2 regions of the Bowdeniella massiliensis genome follow, and region 1 is predicted to be linked to the other one. Evidence: riboswitches for the same ligand, from Rfam matches in the RefSeq annotation. Region 1 holds a riboswitch; the other holds the start of a gene.
What was found. Region 1 has a riboswitch for S-adenosylmethionine ahead of MUN85_RS00465 (methionine ABC transporter ATP-binding protein). Riboswitches for the same ligand answer to the same signal wherever they lie in the genome.

Region 1 (4,180 bases):
AGGTTGGGGTTGTGAGGGTGCTGGCCTGAAGCTGTTCGCTCCGGTTGGCGGGTGCCTAGCGGTGGTCCACCAACCGGCTCAACATGTCGCCCATCATCTGCACGAGCTGGACGATGAGAACGATGATGACGACGGTCGCGATCATCGTGTCGGTCTGGTAGCGCTGGTAGCCGTAGTTGTAGGCAAGGGTGCCAAGCCCGCCGCCGCCGAGGACGCCCGCGATCGCGGAGTAGCCGACGATCGTGATGATGAGGACCGTAATGCCCTGGACGATTCCGGGCAGGGCTTCTCGTACCTGCACACCGAACATCACCTGGCGGCCGGTGGCGCCCATCATCGTGGCCGCCTCGACCTTGCCCGGATCGACGGCAAGGACGCTCGTTTCGACGAGGCGCGCGAAGAACGGGATTGCCGCGACCGCAAGGGGCAGCACGGCTGACGTCCACCCGATCGCCGAGCCCATGACAAAGCGCGTGAAGGGGATGAGCGCAATCATCAGGATGATGAAGGGAATCGAACGCCCGACGTTGACGATCGCCCCGAGGACCGAGTTGACGGTCCGGTTGGCAAGGACGCCACGCTTGGAGGTGGCGACGAGCAGCAGGCCGAGCGGCAACCCGAGCAGGACCGTGATGAGTGAGCTGAGGCCCGTCATGTAGAGGGTCTCCAGCGTCGCGGGCCACAGCCGGCGCGAGATCGCGGGGTTATCGAACCAGGTCGGCTTGTCCGTAGCGAGCAGCCGAGTGGCGATATCGGCGAGGGCCGGGGTGTGGCTGGCGCTGACGGCAGCGGCGTATCCAAGAATGCTCACAGCTCGACCTCCACTCCGTTCTCGCGGCGGATCTGCACCGCATGGCCTTCGCGCCACAGCGCGTCGCGCGCCTCACCGGCGACGTCGGGCGGGACGGATACCGCGAGGCGTCCCACCTGCGCGGAGCCGATGGTCTCGAAGGTTCCGGCCGCGATATCGCCGCCGAGATTCGCAACGGCCGAGAGCACGCGCGCGCCCGTAGGCTCGCCAGGGTGGGAGGTGAACATGACGTCCAAGATGGTGTAGCCATCGAGGTAGCCGTCGTCGGGGATCGACGGCGGCGGTACCAGGGCGCGTGCCAGTCGGCTCGTCTTATCGGAGATGATCTCCTCGAGCGTGCCGGTTTCCGCGACCTCGCCGGCGCTCAGCAGCGTCACCGAGTCGCAGATCTCGCGCACGACGCTCATCTCGTGGGTGACGATGACGATCGTGACGCCGAGCTGATCGCACACCTCGCGCAACAACTGCAGGATCGAAGTCGTCGTCTCGGTATCGAGCGCGGAGGTCGGCTCATCGGCCAGGAGCACCGGCGGGCGGGTCGCAAGGGCTCGCGCAATGCCGACGCGCTGCTTCTGCCCGCCCGAGAGCTGGGAGGGATAGGAATCTCCCCTGCCGGTCAGGCCGACGATCTCCAGGAGTTCGGCTACGCGCTTAGCAATATCGCCCTTCGGAGTGCGCATGATTTGAAGCGGGTAGGCGATGTTCTTCGCGGCGGTGCGCTGGTCGAACAGGTTGACGTGCTGGAAGACCATTCCGATACGGCGGCGCAGCGCGCGCCGGGAGCGGGCGTGGGCGGCGGATACTTCAACATCGTCGACGACGACGCGGCCCGAAGTGGGGGTGACGAGCCCGGTCAGGCAGCCGACGAGCGTCGACTTTCCCGCGCCAGAAGGACCTACGATGCCGTGAATGGTGCCGCGTGCGACGCTCAACGTCACGTCGTGCAGGGCTGTCACGGAGCCGTAGGTCTTACCAACTGACTCGAGGGTTATCACCGGGTGTGCCTCCATCGGTCCCGGCGGTAGCACCCTCGCCCGTAATGGGGGGTTGCTGCAGCGTCATCGAGCCGGGTCTCTCAGCTGCTCTGGATGGTTCCGACGCTAGCTTAAACGAAACTTCGCGCTGCGTGCGACCATGGTGTGAGAATTGAGTCATGAATCTCAGCGAGCTACCCCGCGTCCCCGACATTCTCGACGGCTATATTTCGCGACAATTTCGCGTAACAGAAGCCCCCTCGATGCCGCGTGCGACGACGGCCACGCTGGTCCACCATGCGGAACTCCTGCCTGATGCGCAGCGAGCGATTCTCTACCTGCCGGGCTATTCCGACTATTTCTTCCAAACCGAGCACGCGACGGCGTGGCGCGAGCGCGGGTTTGAATTCTTCGCACTCGACATGCGAGCCCAGGGCCGCAACCTCCTGCCCGACCCGCAAAGCGGGGAGGTTCCACTGCCGGAATACCTGCCCGACCTGCGCATCCGGCACGAAGACATCGCGCTCGCGATGCGCGCGCTACGCGAGCGCTACGACCAGATCGCGATCCTCGGCCACTCCACGGGCGGCTTGCAGGCCGTCATGTACGCCTACCTCTCCTCCCCCGCCGCGCACCCCACGCGCTCGCGCGGGCTGCCGGATCGCACGCGCCACCCGCTCGCGCCCGACGCGTTGATCCTCAATTCGCCATGGTTCGGCCTCAACGCCAATCCCCTCACGCGCCTCGCCGCGCCGCTCGGCGTCGCTGCCCTCGCTCGCATTGCGCCGACCCAGCAGGTAGCGACCCTCGACCCGGCATACACGCATGACCTCATCGAGTATGACTCCGGGCGCTGGGGCATCGACCCGATGCTGAAACCGATCGACGGCTTCCCCATGCGGGCGGCGACGCTCGCCTCGGTGTGCTCCGCCCAGCGCCGCCTCGCGCGTGGTCTTCACCTCGATATCGCGACCCTCATTTGCCACTCCGCACGCTCGGGCAATAACTCCCACCCCACCGCCGACGAAGTGGCGACAAGCGACGTCGTGCTCGACGTTGCGGACATGACCGGTCGCGCGATGTGCGTAGGCGTGAACGCCCAGACATACGCCATCGAGGACGGGAAGCACGATCTCGCGCTCTCGGGGCCCGCGGCGCGCGAGACCTACCTGCGGCGCATCACCGACTTCGCCGATCTGACGCTCTTTAGGGCGTGAGCATCCCGGCCGCGATGAGCTCCGCGGCGACGTCCTCGATGAAATCTTCGATCGCTTGCCGCCCCGCGACGGGACCGCCCGCGAGATAGGAATCCGTGCCGAGGAGCATCGCGCTAGGCGTCGCAAGGCGCATTGCCCGCGCCGTCCTGCCTGCCGGATCGCGCACGACGGTCACGGCGGCGCCCGCGCGCTCGGCGGCCGCGTCATCGTCGTCAGCGACGAGCGCGACGACCTCGACGACGTCATCGAGCCGTTCGCGGTAGTGCGCGAGGCGATCGGTGACCTCCTCGCACGCGTGGCATGCCGAGGTTATGTTCACGAGGACGACGGCGTGCTCGGTCGCGAGGTAGGGTAGCGCGACGATCTCGCCGTCGGCACGTTGCACATCGAGCACGGGAACGGCCGAGCGCACATAGTCGTTGCGGCGCGCCTGAAGCTCGGCTTCGGCCTGCCGATAGGCCTCCTGCACGCCCTCATCGCGCGCGCCGGAGCGCTCGCCGGCCAGGTAGCCCCACGCCGCCAGCAGCCCGGCCGCGGCGACGGCGACGCTCGCCGCAAAGCCCACCGGGTGCGCCGCGGCGTAATCCCACGGCCCGACGCGCATCAGGTGCGCGGCAAGCGCCAGGCCCGCGAGCGCCAACAGTCCGAGGTTGCGAGCCACGGTCGCGTACGACATGGGAGCCGAGGACTCGCCAAAGCAGTGGCAGGGCGTGCCGCGTCCCGAGGCGACGGCCGCGGTCACGAGCAGCGTGAAGATGATCAGCAGGGCGAGCAGGCCCGCGGCCGCAGCGACGCCGAAGGCTGCGGGCAGCAGCAACGCGATCGCAAGGCCGAGCTCCACGATCGGCAGGGCGCGCACCGCCCACGGCTTCGCGAGCGCGCGCGGCACGCCGAGCCGCCGCCACGTCGCGATATCGCGCCCGATGCCGGGCGAATGACGCAGCTTGCCAACGCCGCTGCCAATGAAGGCAGCGGCGAGAAGAATCGTTGCAACAGTGAGGGCCACGCTTGCAGATTACAAGATCTGCGTGAGCATCTCGCGCGCCGTTTGCCGCACATCGCGTCCCTCGGACAGCGCCGAGACGGCCGAGCCATCGACGACGGCGACGATGAGCTGAGGCGAGACGTCGATCCCGACGTGGCACAGCACCCGCGCGATGGCGTCATCGAGCTGCTCA
Region 2 (4,180 bases), on a different contig from region 1:
GAGTGCGCTGAATGCGGCAAGTCCCAGCAGGCCGCGTTCGTGGAGCCACCCGAATGCGAGCGCAGTGGTAGCGGCGATGCTGAGCGCCGCGAAGCCGAGGATCCCTCCCGAGCGTCGCAGTGAGTGATCGCGCGTCACCGCGAGGACTGTTCGCTGCTCGGTGAGCGTGACCGCCAGCAGGATGAGGAGGTTCGTCCCCATTCCGATCCACACGGGATGGACTCCGAGGTGGAACGTCGCCGGCTGCCAACCACCGAGCTGGTACCAGGCGAGACCCGCGCCGAACCCGCCCGCCATTGCGGAAAGAGCTGCTCGGCGGGTGGCGAGTGGCCAGAACAGCACCCCGATGATGGGGGCGAGCGTAGCGCCATTGCGCAACGTCCACGCGAGCACGTTCCACCAGGCCGATTCGCTCGTACGCGCAAACGCAAAGGCGATCATCACGACGGTAAGCACGACGAGCGATCGCCGTGTCCACGTCACGAGCTGCTCGGGGCTCGCATCGGGGCGGATCGCGAGTCCGACGTCGCGCCCAAGGCTCGTCGCGCCGGAGAACTGGCACGGTCCACCCCAACCGAGGGCGCACGCCCAGATGCCGAGGAAGAACAAGGCCGCCAGGGGAGCGGGCACCGCGGACGCGACGTATTGGGCGACGCCAATGAGACCGTTGGAGGCGCCCGGCAGCGTCAGGGCTGCCGCGATTCCGATGAGGGTACCGATCACGATGAACGGCACCGCGAGCCACGCGGCCGTGATCAGCCCCTGCCGGCCAGCGGCGGGCGTGCGGCACGATAGCGACATCTGGAACGCCGCCTGCGCGAGCAGCACGTTGACGATGAACGTACCGAACCAGGCGACGATGAGCCCGGTTCCGGCGCTGGACAGGGAGAACAGTTCCGGCCGCTGATCGCTTGCGGCTGCGAGCGCGGGCAGCCCCGGTGTGCCAAGGACCGCGACGGCGCCCACGCCCAGCATGAAGGCGAATGCGACACAGTTCGAGGTCTGGGCGAACGCGACCGAGCGCATGCCGCCGGCCGCGAGATAGGCCAACAGCAGCAGGGCAGTAAAGATGACGGTTAGGTGCACGGGCAGGCCGGTCACGACGTGCAGCGCGGAGGCGAAGGCGATTGCCGTCGCCACGGCCCACATGGGGAACGTGAAGGCTGTAATACCGCCCGCAATGCCGCGCGCGAGTCGGCCGTAACGATCGCCGATGAGCCCGGAGACGGTGACGACGAGGCGCTGTCGCAGCGGGGCGACGAGTAGTAGCGCAATGAGCAGGATCTGCGTGATCTCAGCGACGCCGTACCATAGCGCGGAAACCCCGGTGCGGTAGCTCAACTCGAGGATCGCGATAAACGATGAGCCCGAGAACAGGCCGGTGATGCACACTGCCACGGTCCACGGTGAAAAGGATCGCCCGCCGACAAAGAAGTCCGCAGCGCCGCCGGCTCGGCCCGCGAGAGCACGCGGGCCGAGAATAAGGAAGAGGGTGTACCCGAGCGCGAGTGTCACCGTCCAGATGCCGACGCTGCTCACGCGCTTACCTCAGCGCCGTTGAGCAGCCAGGTGACCTCGGGCGTGCAGCCGGCCTGGTGGAACAGGTTGTAGGCCGGGCAGCGCTTTTCTACCTGGTCAATGAGCTCAGCAAACTCATCAGTCAGCGCGGTGGCCTCAACCCACACCGTCGCTTCGAGCGAGGTGAATGACGGGCTGACGTCAGCAAGCCCGGCAAAGCCGCGACGGTCGAGCTTGGCCGTCGCCGTGTGGCGGATGACGGCGATATCGATGCCGCGCTCGCGGGCTACGAGCTCAATGAGCACTGTCAGGCAGCCCAGGAATCCACCGACGACGTAATCCATCGGGGTGGGGGCGGAATTATCTCCGCCGAGCGCGACGGGCTCGCCCGTCGTAAAGGAAAACGAGCCGACCTCAACATCGGTGCGGAGCGCTCCGGTCCAGGTGCCGCGGGCGCGGATCGACTTGAGTTGCGGGGTGGACGCGATCGCAGGGGTATCAACAGTAGTAGCGGTAGACATGAATAGTCCTCACGGTAGGACGCCAACGGCAGGCCGAAGTTGGGCAGAAATCTGCCGTGGCTACGGGATGGGGTGGGGCGTCGTACCCCGAGCAGTGCCGGGGTAACTGCGGTCTCACACCGCGGCGAGCATTCGTGTCATGGACAAAACCTCCATCGCACCTGGCGTTAGCACCGGGGCCGCATGGGCGGCGGGTTGCTGCAGCGTTATCGAGCCAGGACTCTCGGCTGCTCTGGATAGATGTCCCGCCAACCTAACGAGCGCTTGCTCCCATCACCCCCTGCCGTCCGCATGATGGACGCTAGGGTGAGCCTATGAGCTCGACGTTTGCCTGGGAAGAGCGGCTTCGCACCCACCTCGCCTCCGTTCCGAGTGCCGAGCGGCCCCTCGCTGTGACCGACGATGGCCGCAAACTGCGGACGGCCGCAGTCCTTGCCGCCCTCAGCCACGAGGAGGATCCGGTCATCATCATGGTGCGCCGCGCCGCGGCGCTACGATCCCACCCGGGCCAAGTCGCGCTTCCCGGTGGATCCATCGAAGCCGGCGAGAATGCGATTGAAGCGGCGTTGCGCGAAGCCCACGAGGAAGTGGACCTCGCCCCCGAGCGGGTGCGGGTCCTCGGGCATCTCGCGGACCACCGGACCGGTGGCTCGGATTTTGCCGTCACGCCCGTCGTTGGCACGGTGGGGGAGCCGGGCGAGCTTTATGCCAAGGACACCGGCGAGGTCGCGAGTGTCCACCAGCTTCACATCTCCCAGCTCGCCGATCCCGATCATCGTGCGACCGCGACCCTCATGCACGGCTATAAAGGTCCCGCCTTCGTCGTCGATGACCTCTTTATCTGGGGCTTTACCGCTCATCTGCTGGATGGGCTGATCGAGATCGGGGGCTGGGCGCAACCTTGGGACCACGCCAAGCAGCTCGATGTTCCGATGGACTTCTTCCGGCCCGAGGTTCGCTAGGTCGTGTCCTTGCTGCTATGACCGATAAATGCACGAAACCCTGCCGGTAGGCGGGCTACTAGCAGGGCGTGTTTTTCGCATAATCATCGCGAAAAATGTGGCGGAGGATGGGGGATTCGAACCCCCGAGGGCTTGCACCCAACACGCTTTCCAAGCGTGCGCCATAGGCCACTAGGCGAATCCTCCTGGATGGACACATCGATGATGTGCAATCAGTAATATTAGCGGCTTTGTGGGCCAGCGTCGAATCTGGCGCAGCTTTGCCGACGTGACGATGACCGCAACTATCGGTTACAGTAGTCGGTGGCCCCCACGTGACGTTATCTCACCCAACTCCCCCAGGGCAGGAATGCAGCAAGGGTAAGTGAGCTCTGGCGGGTGCGTGGGGGTCCTTGCTATCCCCAGGCTGCTTGACCGGGCTGACGATGTCCGTCCTTCGCCCTATGCTTCAAGGGTGAGTACCGCCCTGTATCGCCGCTATCGACCCGAGACCTTTGCTGAAGTGATCGGGCAAGAGCATGTCACCGAACCGCTGACCGCGGCATTGCGGGCTGACCGAATCTCTCACGCCTACTTGTTTTCGGGGCCGCGCGGCTGCGGTAAAACAACGTCGGCGCGAATCTTTGCGCGCTGCCTGAACTGCGCCGAAGGCCCGACGGACACTCCATGCGGGACATGCCCGTCGTGTGTGGATCTCGCCCGCGGCGGCAGCGGTTCGCTAGACGTCGTTGAGATTGACGCGGCCTCCCACAATGGCGTCGATGATGCCCGCGACCTGCGCGAGCGCGCCGCCTTTGCTCCCGCGCGGGATCGGTTCAAAATCTTCATCCTCGATGAGGCCCACATGGTCACGCCGCAGGGGTTTAACGCTCTGCTGAAGATCGTTGAAGAGCCGCCCGCGCATGTGAAGTTCATCTTCGCGACGACCGAGCCGGAAAAGGTCATCGGCACGATTCGCTCGCGCACGCATCACTACCCCTTCCGCCTGGTTCCGCCCGAGCAACTCTCCGCCTACCTCAACCACCTGTGCGAGGCCGAGAGCATCCAGATCGACAAGGGCGTAGTGCCGCTCGTCGTGCGTGCCGGCGGGGGATCGGTGCGTGATTCGCTTTCCGTGCTCGACCAACTCATGGCCGGCGCCATCGACGGCGAGATTGGCTACGAGCGCGCAGCCCAGCT

Region 2: another riboswitch for S-adenosylmethionine. It lies ahead of MUN85_RS11050 (OsmC family protein); the one in region 1 lies ahead of MUN85_RS00465 (methionine ABC transporter ATP-binding protein).

The regions. Positions count from the first base shown of each region.
Region 1 is NZ_JALIQR010000001.1:66,094-70,273, reverse strand. It holds gene MUN85_RS00470 (methionine ABC transporter permease) at 56-811, opposite strand; gene MUN85_RS00465 (methionine ABC transporter ATP-binding protein) at 808-1,806, opposite strand; SAM riboswitch class I at 1,815-1,906, opposite strand; gene MUN85_RS00460 (alpha/beta hydrolase) at 1,965-3,002, shown strand; gene MUN85_RS00455 (MauE/DoxX family redox-associated membrane protein) at 2,992-4,008, opposite strand; gene MUN85_RS00450 (TetR/AcrR family transcriptional regulator) at 4,018-4,180, opposite strand, start outside.
Region 2 is NZ_JALIQR010000016.1:51,123-55,302, reverse strand. It holds gene MUN85_RS11055 (sodium:solute symporter family protein) at 1-1,539, opposite strand, end outside; gene MUN85_RS11050 (OsmC family protein) at 1,536-2,039, opposite strand; SAM riboswitch class I at 2,189-2,282, opposite strand; gene MUN85_RS11045 (NUDIX hydrolase) at 2,354-3,001, shown strand; tRNA gene MUN85_RS11040 (tRNA-Ser) at 3,100-3,187, opposite strand; RNA gene ffs (signal recognition particle sRNA small type) at 3,304-3,398, shown strand; gene MUN85_RS11030 (DNA polymerase III subunit gamma and tau) at 3,456-4,180, shown strand, end outside.